4 regions of the Tardiphaga sp. 768_D3_N2_1 genome follow, and region 3 is predicted to be linked to each of the others. Evidence: predicted binding sites of a transcription regulator. Region 3 holds the regulator's gene; each other region holds the start of a gene.
The links. The regulator PhoB, encoded in region 3, activates phosphate uptake and scavenging genes when phosphate is short. The targets are predictions, from matches to a motif close to TGTCATNNANCTGTCAT.
Positions count from the first base shown of each region.

Region 1: the regulator PhoB is predicted to act here: its motif matches at 1,349-1,365, upstream of phnG (phosphonate C-P lyase system protein PhnG).
Region 2: the regulator PhoB is predicted to act here: its motif matches at 2,029-2,045, upstream of ppk2 (polyphosphate kinase 2).
Region 4: the regulator PhoB is predicted to act here: its motif matches at 2,486-2,502, upstream of AB8A27_RS26270 (alkaline phosphatase D family protein).

Region 1 covers NZ_CP197245.1:3,832,236-3,836,485, forward strand. The annotation lists gene AB8A27_RS18025 (carbon-phosphorus lyase complex subunit PhnI) at 1-217, opposite strand, end outside; gene phnH (phosphonate C-P lyase system protein PhnH) at 220-828, opposite strand; gene phnG (phosphonate C-P lyase system protein PhnG) at 831-1,292, opposite strand; gene phnF (phosphonate metabolism transcriptional regulator PhnF) at 1,418-2,152, shown strand; gene AB8A27_RS18045 (nuclear transport factor 2 family protein) at 2,153-2,620, opposite strand; gene ybgC (tol-pal system-associated acyl-CoA thioesterase) at 2,703-3,161, opposite strand; gene AB8A27_RS18055 (NUDIX hydrolase) at 3,158-3,568, opposite strand; gene ruvB (Holliday junction branch migration DNA helicase RuvB) at 3,573-4,250, opposite strand, start outside.
Region 2 covers NZ_CP197245.1:3,839,929-3,844,178, forward strand. The annotation lists gene AB8A27_RS18085 (methyl-accepting chemotaxis protein) at 1-1,517, shown strand, start outside; gene ppk2 (polyphosphate kinase 2) at 2,094-3,020, shown strand; gene AB8A27_RS18095 ((2Fe-2S)-binding protein) at 3,315-3,779, shown strand; gene AB8A27_RS18100 (molybdopterin cofactor-binding domain-containing protein) at 3,789-4,250, shown strand, end outside.
Region 3 covers NZ_CP197245.1:5,763,416-5,767,665, forward strand. The annotation lists gene pstB (phosphate ABC transporter ATP-binding protein PstB) at 1-393, shown strand, start outside; gene phoU (phosphate signaling complex protein PhoU) at 420-1,133, shown strand; gene phoB (phosphate regulon transcriptional regulator PhoB) at 1,224-1,928, shown strand; gene AB8A27_RS27085 (GcrA family cell cycle regulator) at 2,187-2,696, opposite strand; gene AB8A27_RS27090 (aspartate aminotransferase family protein) at 3,143-4,250, shown strand, end outside.
Region 4 covers NZ_CP197245.1:5,576,709-5,580,958, forward strand. The annotation lists gene AB8A27_RS26265 (TonB-dependent receptor) at 1-2,110, opposite strand, end outside; cobalamin riboswitch at 2,217-2,408, opposite strand; gene AB8A27_RS26270 (alkaline phosphatase D family protein) at 2,555-4,105, shown strand.

The DNA.
Region 1 (4,250 bases), 1.9 Mb from region 3:
CGATCATGTCGCCGCGCGCCTGCTTGATGGCCAGCGCCGCGAGCTCGCGGTCATAGAGCGAGCCTTCGGTCATCACGCGATCGACGGCGAGACCGAGCTGATTGGAAATCTGCGCCAGCGACACTTCCGGCACAGCACGATCACCCCGGCGCTCATGGGCCAGCAGACGATGCGCATTTTCGATGGCACGTTCACCACCCTTGACGGCAACATACATGCTCAGCCCTCCTTCGGGACGAGGCGCGTGGTGCGGGGCAACGCGACGATGGCTTCGCCAGACACCAGCACGAGATCGATACCACGCGGAAACAGTGAAGCATTCAGCGCAAGACGATCCAGCAAGTCCGGCACGCCGATCGCAGCACGCAGGATTGTGGCACCGTCGATACCGGGGCCACGCAATTCATAGGCCGGGCCTTCAGTCAGGCTCGCCACCTGCAGAATGATCGTGGTGGAGCGATCCGGATATTCGCCGGAGCCGAATGCAAACTGCTCGAAGGACGGCAGCGCCGCGGGATCCGCCACCACGGCAAAGGCGCATACCGCCGGATCTGCAATCACGGGCGCGCTGGTGTGAAACTTGATCCACTTGGCGACATCCATCGTCGCCGCCAACCTGCTATCGAGCCAGACCGGCGTATCCTGATCGAACAGCGTCAGCGCGATGGCGGCCGCGCCGCGCATCATCGGCGCGGGTACACCCGAAACAGCCTGAATGCGCTGCACGGTACCCGGACGCGCCATCGCATCCATCACCGAACGGAAGGTCGATTGCGCCGCAAGCACCTTGTCCGCGAAACCGGCCGGCATTTCCGCAACTGTCGTCATGATCAGCCCTCCCCGCGCACGAGCGTATAGAAATCGACTTTGGTCGCCGCCGTCTCTGCGGCTTTCCGCTTGACATCCGCAACGACACGCGCACGCAGCGGGGTCAGCACCTGGGCTTCGACAGCATCTGAAAATTTAGCGGTCTGGATGAGCGCATCGCAGAGCGCGATCAGGTGCGCTTTCGCACCGTCACGGCCGAGCGTGTAACCGAAGCCAACCTCGCCGCTTGCGAGCCGTACAGCGGCACGCGACACCGTCGCCTCGCCGAGATTGAATGGCGCGCCATCGCCGCCGATCCGGCCACGCAGCATCACCAGGCCGTTTTCCGGCTGACGCAATTGTTCATGGGCGGGAACAGCGACCGCATCGAGATATCCGGCGATATCCGCCGTGGCGCAGTGCCCAAGGACCCCCATTGCCTCACGGCGCCGGGTCTGCTGGTCGTTCAGGGAGGATGAAGTCATGTCACCGTCGCTCAACAAGTTGTATGGTTTACTAGACAACTTTATAGGCGGAGGCAATGACCGTTTCGTGACAGCGGCACGATTTTTCGCTAATGCGTGGTCGACATCATTCCGGGACCGATTTTGTGACCATTCAGGACAAGCCAACAGGCGTTGCATTGTGGCGGCACGTCGCCGACGGCATCGAGCGCGGCATCGCCGATGGCCGCTATGGCGCTGGCGAAAAGCTGCCCGGCGAGACCGAACTGGCTGACATCTACCGCGTCAATCGCCACACGGTGCGCCGCGCCCTCGCAACCCTGGCCGAACGCGGCCTGGTGCGCGCCGAGCGCGGCAGCGGCACCTATGTGGAATCTCCCAAGCTTGCATATCCCTTGCGGTCACGTACACGCTTCTCGGAAATTGCCGGTGCCGGCGGGCGCGAGCCGCAAGCGCAGTTGATCGGAGCCTGGGACGATGTGGCAACACGCGATCTCGCCAGGCAGCTTGGCCTCAAAGCCGGCGCTCCGCTGATCCGCATCGAGGCGTTGCGCCTCGCTGACAAGACGCCTATCTGCGTCGGCACCAACTGGCTCTCGGCCGAACGCTTTCCCGATTTCGGCAAGGTCTATGAGCGCGTGCGCTCGATGACCAAGGCGCTGGCGCATTACGGTATCAAGGACTATCGCCGCGCCTCGACGAGGGTCACCGCGGGGATCATCGATGCCACCGATGCGACACGGCTTGGTGTCGCACTCGGGCGTCCGATCTTGATTGTCGATTCCATCGATGTGGATGCCGACGGCACCCCGCTGAGCGCCACACATTCACGTTTCGTCGCCGAGCGCGTCGAATTCGTGGTCGATAGCGGCTCGCTCTAGTTAGAACGGATCGGTGCCAAGACCCGGCACATCCGCCGGACGCGGCCCCGGCGCCGGCCACAGGAAACGGCGATCCTTCTCGGCAATGGCCACATCGTTGATGCTTGCCTCGCGGCGACGCATCAGGCCGGCCTCATCAAATTCCCACTGCTCATTGCCATAGGAGCGATGCCAGTTGCCGGCGTCGTCGTGCCATTCATATTGAAAGCGCACGGCAATGTGATTGCCGTCGAATGCCCACAGATCCTTGATCAGCCGGTATTCGTGCTCCTTCGCCCATTTACGAGTGAGGAATTCGACGATCGCCGGGCGCCCCTGAAAGAACTCGCCGCGATTGCGCCAGGTCGAATCCTCGGTATAGGCGAGCGACACTTTCACCGGATCGCGTGAATTCCACGCGTCTTCGGCCATGCGGGCCTTCTGGGCGGCGGTTTCTCGGGTGAAGGGCGGAAACGGTGGACGCGACATGGGACCCTCGGCTTTGCGATGTGCCGGGGATTGTAGCCTTGCCGCATGTGGAGTCGATGCCGTTTCGCCTATCGCACGATTGTTAAATCTGATCGGCCTTCATGGCGATCCGGAGCGCTTTCGGGATCGGCTTGGCGCGGCCGCCGGACACGAAAGCCACCTTTACCTTGGCTTCGAGCAACAACTCATCGCCGCGCCGCACTTCCTGATGCAACGTGATCGAGGCACCCTTCACATCGAGCGGCCGCGTCACGATCTCCAGCAGATCGTCCATCCGCGACGGCTTGAGGAACTCAAGCTGCATCGAACGCACCACGAACGCAAAACCCGGCGCTTCGCTTTCGGCCTCGGCAAACAGCGCGCGCTGATCGGCGCCGAGCAGCCGCAGATAGTTCGTGCGACCGCGCTCCATGAAGCGCAGGTAGTTGGCGTGATAGACGATGCCGGAAAAATCCGTGTCTTCGTAATAGACGCGCACCTGCATGCGATGCAAGCCGTCGGCGATGGCGCCGTCAAGATGGGAGGTCGTCGAGACTGTCATTGCGAAAAACCGTGAGATGCGAGCGGCAACACGTGATCGCGCGTCAAAGGTGCCAAAACGATGGCCTCCGGTGCAGCCGGATCAATCCAGAGCGCTTCGGCAATCTCGGCCTGCGGCATGATCGCGCCATCGACCTTCACCGCATAGACACTCGCCTGCACCTGCCATCCCGGTTCATTGGCGGCAATACTGTTGAACTGCCCAAGCGCTTGCGCGGAGCCTGGCACCATCCGGCAACCGAGCTCCTCGCTAATCTCGCGTTCCAGCGCGGCCAGATCGTCTTCGCCAGCGTCACGCTTGCCGCCCGGCTGCATGAAGGCCTCGGTGCCGCGCTTGCGCACTACCAGCATGCGCCCGTTATCGTCGCGGATCAGCGCGGCTACCACGCCGATAATCTTATCGGTCATCGCGCTACTCCTCTTCGCCAAACAACCCGATCTGACTCGCATCGCGTTTCGGCTCCTGCAGTCCCAGGTGCTTGAACGCATGCGAGGTCAGCAGCCGGCCGCGCGGAGTGCGCTGCAGATAGCCGCACTGGATCAGATAGGGCTCGATGATGTCCTCGATGGCGTCGCGCGGCTCGGACAGAGCGGCCGCCATGGTTTCGACGCCGACCGGGCCGCCGGCATAGTTCATGGCGATGGTGGTGAGATAGCGGCGATCCATCGCATCGAGACCCGCACTGTCGACTTCCAATGCGGAGAGCGCATGGTCGGCGATCTTGCGATTGATCGCGGCGGCATCGGCCGCCGAGGCGAAGTCGCGCACGCGGCGCAAGAGACGCCCGGCAATACGCGGCGTGCCGCGGGCGCGGCGCGCGATCTCGTTGGCGCCCTCCGGCGTCATGCCGATCTCCAGCACGCGCGCACCGCGGGTGACGATCTTTTCGAGTTCTTCAATCGTGTAGAAGTTCAGCCGCAGCGGAATGCCGAAACGATCGCGCAGCGGATTGGTGAGCAGGCCCGCGCGTGTAGTCGCGCCAACCAGGGTGAATTTCGACAATTCGATCTTCACCGAACGTGCGGCAGGACCTTCGCCGATGATGAGGTCAAGTTGGAAATCCTCCATCGCCGGATAGAGCACTTCTTC
Region 2 (4,250 bases), 1.9 Mb from region 3:
GCACCGATGTCCTGGCCGACCGCAGCAGCGCCGCGCAATCCACCGCCACCACCTTTGCGCAGGCTGCCGACAAGTTCACCCATTCGGCCGAGGGCATCGGCGCGCAGGTGCGCGATGCCTCTAGGCTCGCGGATGAGGCCGGCGCCGCCGCTCATGAAGCCAGCGCCAATGTGGACCGGCTGCGCGACTCCTCTGCCGCGATCAGCAACGTCCTCGACCTGATCGCGCAGATCGCCCGGCAGACGACAATGCTGGCGCTGAACGCGACTATCGAGGCGGCACGTGCCGGCGCCGCAGGCCGCGGCTTCTCGGTGGTCGCTACCGAGGTCAAGGCGCTCGCAGTGCAGACGGAGAACGCTACCGAAGAGATCAAGAAGAAGATCGACACCCTGCAGCGCGACGCAGCGAGTTCGGTCGACGCGGTGCATCGCATCTCCACAGCCATCGACGCGATCCGCCCGGTCTTTGCCAATGTCAACGGCGCGGTCGCCGAGCAGAACGCAACAACCAGCGAGATGTCGCATAACGCAGCCACAGCCTCGCAATTCATCGTCTCGGTCGGCGACAGCGCCGCGGAAATCGATAGCGCAGCAAAGGAAGCGGCCGCCCATGGCGAACATGTCGCGCTGGCCGGTCAGGCCGTGACGATGTTTGCCTCGCGGCTGAAGTCGCGTTGCGCAGTGCTGCTTAAACAAAGCGAGCGCGAAGACGAGCGACGACGCGAAAAGCTGCCATGTCACCTCAATGTCGATCTTCAGACGCGCACCGGCCAGATCAGCGCGCCGGTCTATGAAATCTCGATGGACGGCATCCTGATCGGCGGACCAGACGCGAACCGGCTTCCATTGCACGACATCGTTGCTGCCGAACTGAGCGAGGTCGGCCCCTGCCGCCTGCGCATTGCCGAACATTCCCCCGCGGGGGCACAGGCACTGTTCGTCGCGCCCGACAACCATCTCATCAGCCGGATCGAAGACCGGCTATGGGCAATTCATGACGAAAACACCGAATTCGTTACCCGCGCCATTGATGCCGGCGCGGTGCTCAACAAGATCTTTGCCGACGGTATTGCATCCGGTGCTATCAGCATCGACGACATGTTCGATGACAACTACGTCGAGATCCCCGGCTCCAATCCGGTACAATACCGGACCAAGATTCTCGGCTGGGCCGACCGCGCGCTGCCGGAATTCCAGGATGCCTTTCTGGCAAAAGACTCCCGCATGGCGTTCTGCGCCATGATCGACCGCAACGGCTATCTGCCGGTGCATAACAGCATCTATTCCAAGCCGCAGCGCCCCGGCGACGTCGCCTGGAACACTGCCAACAGCCGCAACCGCCGCATCTTCAACGATCCGGCTGGATTGGCCGCCGGTCGCAACACCCGCTCCTATCTGATCCAGAGCTATGCTCGCGACATGGGCAATGGCCAGACCGTGATGATGCGCGAGATCGACGTGCCTGTGCGCATACAGGGACGCCATTGGGGCGGCTTCCGTACGGCGTACAAATTATGATTTGAGTTTGCACACGGCGCTGCGCTGTCACCTGAGACCTGGCGCAGCGCCGCATATTCCGTCTGTGAGCGGGCTAGCGGCCAAAACTGCCAAGCCCTCCTAGCCGCCGCTCGTTCGGCCTTCCGCATTGTCATCTCCGCCGTATGAACCGCCGCCATATCCGTATGGCGCGCCGTATCCATATGAACCGGGGCCGGCACCAAATCCGGGATAGACCATGACGGGGGCGCTTCCTTCATACCGGGCGTGAGAGGACATGATCCGTCGATGCTTGCTGGCAGCGCTATGCCCGTCTTTGGCCTGCGCGGTCCAGCTCGTAGTGCTGGCGATCAGTAAAGCGGCGCCCAACTCAATGAGCCCCGCGACCTCAGATGCGCACGCTTGGCCCTCAAGGCAGCGCCAATCACGCGTAGTTGAATTTCAGCTTGCGGTATCCCGTCCTGCATCGACACAGCAGCGACGAGACCCGTCGGGGGCCATTCTCACCGCTCGCCATAAAGTTGGGAGGCAGTGTCACACCGCTGACATTTGCATCGGTCCATAACCGTGGACCCATTCGATACCAGCGGAGCAGCCATGACCGAACATTCCCTCGACGACGCGCAAGCGATTCACGACCGCATTCGCGCAGAAATGCTGGACGGCTTCGACGAAGAACTCGAGCTCGAGATCGATGACGATCATCTCGACGCCCTGACCAACGAAATGTCCGACCACAGCCCGGCGGAGACCATCGAGCGACGCCTCTATTTCAAGGAACTATTCCGCCTGCAGGGTGAATTGGTGAAGCTGCAGAGCTGGGTGCAGCAGAACAAGCTCAAGGTCGTGGTGATCTTCGAGGGTCGCGATTCCGCTGGCAAGGGTGGCGTGATCAAGCGGATCACCCAACGGCTCAATCCGCGCGTCTGCCGCGTTGCCGCCCTCCCCGCACCGAATGAGCGCGAACGCACCCAGTGGTACTTCCAGCGTTACGTCTCGCACCTGCCTGCCGGCGGCGAGATCGTGCTGTTCGATCGCAGCTGGTACAATCGCGCCGGCGTCGAGCGCGTAATGGGTTTCTGCACCGAGGACGATGTACAGGAGTTCTTTCGCTCGGTGCCGGAATTCGAACGCATGCTGGTGCGCTCCGGCATCATTCTGATCAAATACTGGTTCTCGATCACCGACGAAGCGCAGCACCTGCGCTTCTCGATGCGCATCGCCGACCCGCTGAAGCAGTGGAAGCTCAGCCCGATGGACGTTGAGGCGCGCACCCGCTGGGAGCAATACACCAAGGCCAAGGAAGCGATGCTCGAACATACGCATATTCCGGAAGCCCCGTGGCATGTGGTGCAGGCCGTCGACAAGAAGAAGGCACGCCTGAACTGCATCGCGCACCTGCTCGAACAGATCCGCTATCAGGATGTCGAACATCCGCCGGTGATCCTGCCCGCGCGCGTCCGCAATCCCGACTATCACCGCACGCCGGTACCAGCCGAGATGTATGTGCCCGAAAAATACTGAGCATCTCGGCGGCAGGCGGCCCTTGGATGGCGGCCTGCCGACGGGCAACGTTGTGCCTTGAACAAAACGCCTCCGTTTTGAATAAAACGCCTGTACGCCCGTAATCGCACGCTCGCGAACGTTGCGTCATTGCCTGCAGTTGCAGCCCAATGCTGAAACACCACGCCCGCATCACATAGTTGCGATATTCCTTCTATTGAAATGATGATCGCAAGCTTATACTCATTCCAAACGACCTTCTGACGGGCGTTGTGGACGCTTCCGTCGCAGTGGGTGTTGGTCGATGGGGGCACCATGGCGACAAATCTCACGATCAATGGCGAACAGAAGACGTTCGACGCACCGGACGACATGCCCCTGCTCTGGGTGCTGCGCGACATTCTCGGCATGACCGGCACGAAATTTGGCTGCGGCGTCGCGCTTTGCGGTGCGTGTACCGTGCATGTGGATGGCAAGGCTGTGCGCTCCTGCCTGCTGCCGATCAGCGCGGTGAGCGGGCGAGCGATCACCACCATCGAAGGCGTCGGCGCCACGCCAGTCGGCGCCAAGGTGCAGAAGGCCTGGCTCGATCTCGAAGTCATTCAATGCGGCTACTGCCAATCCGGACAGATCATGTCGGCGGCGGCGCTCCTCGCTTCTACGCCGACCCCCGACGATTCTGACATTGATGCCGCCATGGCCGGAAATATTTGTCGCTGCGGCACCTATGTCCGGGTGCGTGAAGCCATCAAACATGCTGCCTCCGAACGGCAAACCTAGGAGTCGGCTATGAAACTTGCAAACAACATGCTTGTTGCGGCCGGTCCTGCAAACAAGCCTTCCGGCCTGTCACGGCGCAATCTGCTCGCTGGCGCCTTCGCCGGCGGCTTTATGCTCGCTTTCCATCTTCCGGTACGCGCGGCCAATGAGCCGACGCAGCCTGCCGATACGACGGAGGGTAAATTCGCGCCCAACGCGTTCATCCGGATCGACACCAGCGGCAAGACCACTCTGGTGATGCCGCAAGTCGAGATGGGGCAAGGCATCTATACGGCCATCGCCATGATCCTCGCTGAAGAGCTCGACGCAGATTATGCGCAGATCACGCTGCAGCATGCGCCGCCCAGCGACAAACTCTACGGAAATCCAATTTTCATCATCCAGGCGACCGGCGGATCGACTTCGGTGCGCGCATTCTGGAAGCCGCTGCGCAATGCCGGCGCAACCGCGCGTGCCATGCTTGTGCAAGCC
Region 3 (4,250 bases):
GGCCGCGTCGAAAAGGCACTGCGCGGCGGTGCGCTCTGGAACGAAGTCAAGGACAAGCTCAACGCGTCGGGCCTCAGCCTGTCGGGCGGTCAGCAGCAGCGTCTGTGCATCGCACGCACCATCGCGGTGCGGCCGGAGGTGATCCTGTTCGACGAGCCGTGCTCGGCGCTGGATCCGATCTCGACCGCGAAGATCGAGGAACTGATCGACGAGCTCAAGGATCAGTACACGATCGCGATCGTGACCCATAACATGCAGCAGGCGGCCCGCGTCTCCGACACCACGGCCTTCATGTATCTCGGCGAGCTGATCGAGTTCGATCAGACCAACAAGATCTTCACGTCGCCGACCGATCGCCGCACCCAGGATTACATCACCGGCCGCTTCGGCTGACGCGATATTCGCGGGAGGATTTAGATATGGCTTTTGAACACACCACCAAGGCTTTCGACGACGATCTGCAGGAGCTGACCCGTCTCGTCGCCGAGATGGGTGGCCTCGCAGAACGGCAGATCGTCGAATCCGTCGATGCGTTGATCCGCCGAGACGTCGCGCTCGGTGCGCGCGTCGTCGCCACCGACGCCGAGATCGACCAGTTGCAGCGCACGATCGAAGAGCGTGCCGTGCTGACCATCGCCAAGCGCCAGCCGATGGCTGTCGACCTGCGCGAGATCGTCGGCGCGCTGCGCGTCGCCACCGATCTGGAGCGCATCGGCGATCTCTCCAAGAACATCGGCAAGCGCGTCAATGCACTGGACAGCGACTTCCATCCGCTGAAGCTGATCCGCGGCCTCGAACACATGACCGACCTCGTGACCACCCAGGTCAAGGCCGTGCTTGACGCCTATGCCGCGCACGATCTGCCCGCCGCCATGACGGTGTGGAAGGGCGACGAGGAAATCGACGCGATCTGCACCTCGCTGTTCCGCGAACTCCTCACCTATATGATGGAAGACCCGCGTAACATCTCGTTCTGTATCCACCTGATGTTCTGCGCCAAGAACATCGAGCGGATCGGCGACCACGCCACCAACATTGCGGAAACCGTGTTCTACATGATCGAGGGCCAGCAGATCCTCGACAAGCGCCCGAAGGGCGACATGACCACATTCGCGAATACGCCGACGGCCTGAAGCATGATGCGGGAAAGCGGAAGCCGGTTTCCCGCAAGGATCATGATTTAAGGCTTATCGGACGTCACTGAGGATATTGACCATATGGCTGTGAATGCACGCATTCTGGTGGTGGAGGACGAGGAAGCCCTCACGACGCTTCTTCGCTACAACCTCGACGCTGAAGGCTATGATGTTGAAACCGTCGCTCGCGGCGACGATGCCGACACCCGCTTGAAGGAGCGGGTGCCGGATCTCGTGGTGCTCGACTGGATGCTGCCGGGCCTGTCCGGCATCGAACTGTGCCGCCGTTTGCGCGCACGGCCTGAAACCAAGGCACTGCCGATCATCATGCTGACGGCGCGCGGCGAAGAGAGCGAACGCGTTCGCGGTCTCGCCACCGGCGCCGACGACTATATCGTCAAGCCGTTCTCGGTGCCGGAGCTGCTGGCGCGCGTGAAGGGTCTGCTGCGTCGTGCAGCTCCCGAGCGTCTCGCCACCGTCTTGGCGTTTGGCGATATCGAACTCGACCGTGACAAGCGCCGCGTCGTGCGCTCAAGCCGCCCGATCGATCTCGGTCCGACCGAATATCGCCTGCTGGAGTTCTTCCTGGAACATCCGGGCCGCGTGTTCAGCCGCGAACAGTTGCTCGACAGCGTCTGGGGCCGCGACATCTATATCGACGAGCGCACCGTCGACGTGCATATCGGCCGCCTGCGCAAGCTGCTCAATCCCGCCGGCGAGCCGGATCCGATCCGCACCGTGCGTGGTGCCGGCTACGCGCTGGACGACCGCTTCGACAAGGCGGCGGAGTAACAACACACGCTGTGTCGTCCCCGCGAAGGCGGGGACCCATAGCCTCCGTCTTCTCGGCTCTATCCAGGACGCCTGCGAATACTCGCCCCAACCACTTAGTCGGTGGTTATGGGTCCCCGCCCCGCGCACGCCTTCGGCGTGCTAGGCGGGGACGACATTGAGTTTGGTTCAGGCGTCTCTCGGTCACACTTGCTGCCCCCAACGAAAAATGCCCGGCTCATCACCGGGCATTTTCATTTGCTTTAGATATCTTCCAGCTCAGCGTGCCGGCTTCGGTACTGCGCGGCGGCGGTCGCTTGCCGGCTGATAGGCGATGCGCGAGTGATGCGCGCAATAAGGGGCGCCGGTCAGGGCCTTGCCGCCGCAGAAGTAGAAGTCTGCGCTCGACGGATCGCCGATTGGCCAGTGGCAGGTGGCGTCGCTGAGTTCGACCAGCGACAGGCGCTGGCTGATCGGCACCACATTGTCATAGGCGATCGGATCGGGCTCGGCCTCGACCTCGTAATTATGGGCCAGCGCGGTGTTGCCGCGGGCCATCGGGCGGGCGACGCGTACCATCTGCTGCGCCGGGCGCGCCTTGCGCTGCCGCGGAGCTGCCGAAGAGGGGCTCTTGGCGCGGCCGGACAGGCCGAGACGGTGCACCTTGCCGATCACGGCGTTGCGGGTCACGTTGCCGAGTTCCGCAGCGATCTGGCTGGCGGAGAGGCCGCCTTCCCAGAGTTTCTTCAACTGTTCGACGCGATCGTCGGTCCATGTCATTACCGTCATCGCAGTTTTCCCTTCGTGAACGCCGGCCTGACCAGGCGGCGCTGCGAGTTGAGACTTCAAAAATCCCTGCGGTCAGAATCCCTTAGCGCTCACCGGGCGCGAATTTCGCGTCCGGCTGTTACGCCGCACTGGATGTGTCAAAAGGATCTACCGCCGCACGAGATGTCGTATCCGACAAGGCAAAAGCTACAATATGCCGTGACTCGCACGCAAGAGTCGGGCATGCCGCGTCCACATGCTTCTGCAAATAAAGCTGCAAAATCGGCTTTTTCTGCGACTCCGTGTGACTCGAAAGCCGCAGTGCGCGGTTGACAGTCTTCACAGCACACATAGAATAATGCCCACGTGCCGCCCGAGAAGGGCGGCACGTTTCGTTTCTAGGGTCCGTTGTTCGATTTCGCACAATTGTCATCGACGCGGCCGCAGTCTTTTCGATCGGAACGGTTATGACCAGCAACGCAACGTCTTCGCCCCTCTCTCAGGCTCACTTGCTGCCTGTTTTCGCGCGTGCGGATGTCGCTTTCGAGCGCGGTGAAGGCGCGTGGCTGATTGGAACCGATGGCGAGCGCTATCTCGATTTTACCAGCGGCGTTGCCGTGAACGCTCTCGGTCATGCGCATCCGCATATGGTCGCCGCGCTGCAGGAGCAGGCCACCAAGCTCTGGCACATGTCGAACCTGTTCAAGAGCCCGGACGGTGAGCGCCTCGCCGCGCGGCTGTGCGAACAGAGCTTTGCCGACTTCGTGTTCTTCGCCAATTCGGGCGCGGAAGCGATGGAATGCGCGATCAAGGTCGTCAGGCACTATCATTTCTCCAAGGGCCATCCCGAGCGCACGCGCATCATCACCTTTGAAGGCGCGTTCCATGGCCGGACCCTCGGCACGCTCGCCGCGACGGGTGCCGCGAAATATCTCGAAGGCTATGGCAAGCCGCTCGATGGCTTCGACCAGTTGCCGCTCGGCGATATCGAAGCCGTAAAGAAGGCGGTTGGCCCGAACACTGCCGGCATTCTCATTGAGCCGCTGCAGGGCGAGGGCGGCGTACGCGCGCCGGCCAACGCATTCTTCCGTGCGCTGCGCGAGATCTGCGACGAGAACGGCATCCTTTTGATTTTCGACGAAGTGCAGACCGGCATGGGCCGCACCGGCGAACTGTTTGCCTATCAGCGCATCGGCGTGACGCCGGATGTGATGTCGCTGGCCAAGGCGCTCGGCGGCGGCTTCCCGATCGGCGCGTGCCTCGTCACGGCCGCTGCAGCCGAAGGCATGGCGCCCGGCTCGCATGGGTCGACCTTCGGCGGCAATCCGCTGGCGGTCGCTGCTGCGAATTCCGTGCTCGATATCATGCTGAAGCCCGGCTTCTTCGATCACGTGAAGAAGATGTCCCTGCTGCTGAAACAGAAACTCGCGGGCGTGGTCGATAGCCATCCGGACGTGCTCAGCGAAGTGCGCGGCGAAGGTCTTCTGATCGGCCTCAAGGCCGTCGTGCCGGCGGGCGATCTCGTGGCCGCATTGCGTGACGCGAAGCTGCTGACGGTTGGCGCGGGCGACAACG
Region 4 (4,250 bases), 190 kb from region 3:
TGACCAGCGTGTAGCTCGGCATTTCCAGCGTGTTGGCACTATCGGCGAATGTTTTTCCGACGATCTGTACGCCGGCATTGGCCGACCAGTTCGCCGCGAAAGCCCAGGTTGCCCAGATATTGGAGACGTTCTGCGGAACGCTGACAGGGACATTGCCCGCAAAGTTCGCGCCGCTGGGCTGCAGGAATTCATCATACTTCGCGCGCAAGAATGCGGTGTTGGCATCGATGCGCCAGCCGTGATCGAGCGCGAGGCCGATCGACGCCTCGATACCGTGCGACGACTGCTGACCGACCTGCACCACCAAGTTGAGATCGTTCGGGTCGCGCGCCAGCAGATTGTTCTTCACGATCTGATAGCCTGCGAGCGTCCACTCGCCGCGGCCGCCCCAGAAGGATTGCTTGACGCCAATCTCTGCCTGCTTGCCGGTTGCCAGATCGAACTTTGCATTGGCATTGCTCGCCGAGATCAGGCCGCCGACTGTATCCGCTGCAGTAGAATACTGGCCGTAGAAAGCAAGGTTCTGGATCGGCGTATAGACCGCGCCGACGCGCCAGGAGGTCGCCGAATAATCCCGCGTGTAGCTGTTGGCGGGATTGCGGAAGTCGGTGCGCGAGACGGTCGGCTGATCCTGGCGGACGCCTGCGATCAGCGACAGTTGTTCGGTCACCGCCAAGCGGTTCTCGGCGAAGAACGCATACTGATTGGCGGTGGCGTTGTAGCCCGGTCGCGTCGCATCCGGGCTGTCGAAGATGCCGGGGTTGAAATTATACGGGTCCACCGACGAGAAGCCGCCATAGGGCGAGTTGTTGGTGTGCTTGAAGTCGATGCGATTGACATCGAAGCCTGCCACGAAAGTGTTGACCATGCCGAGCAGATGGCCCTCGAAGGTGGCATCCATGCGGTCGCCGACCTGCTGCTGCGTATGGAAGATCTCGAAATAGTCGCTGCGATCGATCTGGCCGGTGCCGGCATTGTAGCCGTAGGTCTCGACTTCCTTCCAGTGCCGCTTCGCATACATGTAGTAGAGCGTGTTGCGCAGGGTGATGCCGTCTGCGACCTGCCACTCGGTCTTCACCTGGTTCCAGCTGTCCTGATAGCGGATTTGGCTGTCGCTGACATTGTAGTTCTTGAAACGGATCGCCTCATTCAGCTGGCTATTGATCAGCGGCGTGCCGAAATAGCGTGACGGATGTCGGTCGCCATAGTCGGTCGAGATCGTCCAGGTGACGTCCTCGGTCTGCTTGATCTGCGCGGCGGCGTGCAGTGCGATGTTCGAGGTGTTGTCGCGATCGACCCAGCCATCGGACATGTTGCCGGTAACAGCGATGCGATAGGCAACGTCCTTGCTGACGGGCCCGCCGCTGTCGACCGCAATGCGGCGCGTCATGTTGCTGTCGAGCGAGATTTCGGCCTGATTACGCGGTACCCAGAGCGGCAGTTTTGAAATCACGTTGATGGCGCCACCGACGGCGCCTTCGCCATACATCACAGACGCCGGGCCGCGCAGCACTTCGATCTTCTCGGCGGTCCAGGTATCGAACGGGAAGTTCACAGTGCCGGCGCCGATGTAGAGGCGCGTGCCGTCATAGAGCGACATCACCGAACCGCTGCCGGCGAAGCCGCGGGTCGAGAAGGCAACGCCGCCATTGCCGGGGTCGCCGATGGCGGTGAAGCCGGTGGCGTTCTGCGTCACGGCATCGAGTACGTTCTGCTGGCCGCGTTCGGCCATGGTCTCGGCGGAGATCACCTCGACGCTGGCCGGCGTCTGCAAGCGCGTGAGGCCGAGACGGCTGCCGGTGGATGTGGTGCCCGTGAGGTTGAGCGTCGGCGCCGCAAAGACAGGGCCTGTCGGCGTGGCAGCCGGCGCGCCGGTATTGGCGGCGACATTGCGCTGCTGCCGCGAGCGCGCAGCGCGTGATGCGTTGCCTGATGTGGCGCGGCGTGCGCGCTGAGGCGTCGCCGACGGTTGAACGACAACAGGATCGAGCGTCTGGCTTCGCGGCGCAGCCTGCGACCAGCTTTCAGCAGGCCAGAACAGGCAAGTAAGAGCGACGGAGGAAAGAAGAGCTTTGAATTGCTTCGATGCGATGGGAGAAGCGGAGGTCATCTACGGGACTCGCGGTTACGTGGCACGTCACCGCAAACCAAGTCGTCCTGCCGCTTTCAAACAGGCAGTGTGACTTCCACCAGGACACCCCGCCCAATGTGCTCGCGTGTGACCACGACTGGCGGCAGGTCTCCTGGCTCGCGGGTCGGTGCCTGTCGCCGCCTTCCCAGGTGAACACCCAGTGGCTCTTGGCGCAGGCTCGCCGCTTACAGTTGCGGGGGCAGCCGCGGAATCGGGGGATCCCCCTCACCGCATTCCCTTTTGATCCCCGAAGGGAACCGTCACGTTCACGTTAAGGTGAAATTTCCAAATGTGTCAATCAAGCTGCCAATCATTCGCAGCTTGCCTTGGCGGGTGTTGATATTGCGCATCACCTGTCATCGCAGCGTCAAGCGAACTGCCTAGAGCCACTGGTGCCAGAGCCAGCAGGATCAGGAGTTCGCCATGGCATTCCTCTCTCGCCGTCGTTTCATGACTTACGCCGCAGCGAGCGGTGCGAGCTTTCTGGCGATGCCCTATCTCAGTCGCGCTGCCGATCGTCCTGCCGTCTCGCATGGCGTGCAGTCCGGCGATGTCGGGATCAACAGCGGCATGATCTGGTCGCGTGCCGATCGGCCGGCGCAGATGATGGTCGAAGTCGCGACCACGGACTCTTTCAGGAATGCGCGCGCATTGCCGCCGCTCACCGCGCTGTCTGAAACCGATTTCACCGCAAAACTGCTGCTCGACAATCTGCCTGCGGGACAGGACATCTTCTACCGCGTCAAATTCCGCGATCTGTCGCACCCCGAAATCGTCGGCGAACCGGTCATCGGCCGCTTTCGCACCGCGCCGGCGGATCGCCGCGATGTGTCCTTTGTCTGGGGCGGCGATGTCGCAGGCCAGGGCTGGGGCATCAATGCCGACGATGGCGGCATGGTCACCTATGCCACCATGCGCAAGCATAATCCGGATTTCCTGATCCATTCCGGCGACACGATTTACGCCGATGGCCCGATCCTGCCCGAAGTCAAATTGCCCGATGGCACGATCTGGAAGAACACCATCACGGTGCCGGAGAAAGCGAAGGTCGCCGAGACGCTCGATGAATTCCGCGCGGCGCACAAATACAATCTGCTGGACGACAATGTTCGCGTCTTCAATGCGCAGGTGCCGATTTTCGGCCAGTGGGACGATCACGAGGTCACCAACAACTGGTCGCTCTCGAAGCAGTTGCCGTCGTCTTACAAGGAGCGCGACATCACGCTGCTGGCGGCGCGCGGCGCCCGTGCCTTTCACGAGATGTATCCGATCTCGGTCAATCCCGCCGAACCCGGCCGCGTCTATCGCACGCTGAATTACGGCCCTCATCTCGAGGTCTTCATGCTGGACGAGCGCAGCTATCGCGGTCCCAACGGCCCGAACCTGCAGGAGACCTATGGTCCGGAGGCGTATTTCATCGGGCCGGAGCAGATGGCCTGGCTAAAGCGCGCCTTGATGGCGTCGAAGGCCACCTGGAAAGTCATCGCCTCCGACATGCCGATCGGCCTCGTCGTCTACGACAATGCCGCCGACAGGACGGGCTCGGAGGCGATCGCGCAGGGCGACGGTCCGGTGCGCGGTCGCGAGCTGGAAATCGCCGATATCCTGCGCTTCATCAAATCGGCCGGCATTCGCAACACGGTCTGGCTGACCGCCGACGTGCATTACACGGCGGCGCATTACTACAACCCGGACAAGGCGCAGTTTCAGGATTTCGAGCCGTTTTGGGAGTTTGTCTCCGGGCCGTTCCACGCCGGAACCTTCGGGCCGGCGGCGCTGGACAATACCTTTGGTCCGGAGGTCCGTTTCGTGAAGGCGCCGGGGCCTGACAAGCAGAATTTACCCCCGTCTGCGGGTATGCAGTTCTTCGGCCACGTCAAAATCGACGGCCAAAGCGGGCAAATGACCGTCACCCTGCGGGATCGGGCCGATACGGCCCTTTGGGCCACCGTTCTGGACCCGAAATTGGGCTAACCATTTGGCAGATTCGCATTGTTTTTCGGCGATTTCCCCCTATATTGCGCCGCAACGCGTCCGAGTACCCGGCCCCTTCTGGCCGGGTTTGCTTTTGGAGGGATTGCCCCAGCGCGTTTTCAGACGAGGCAGTTATCGAACGCGC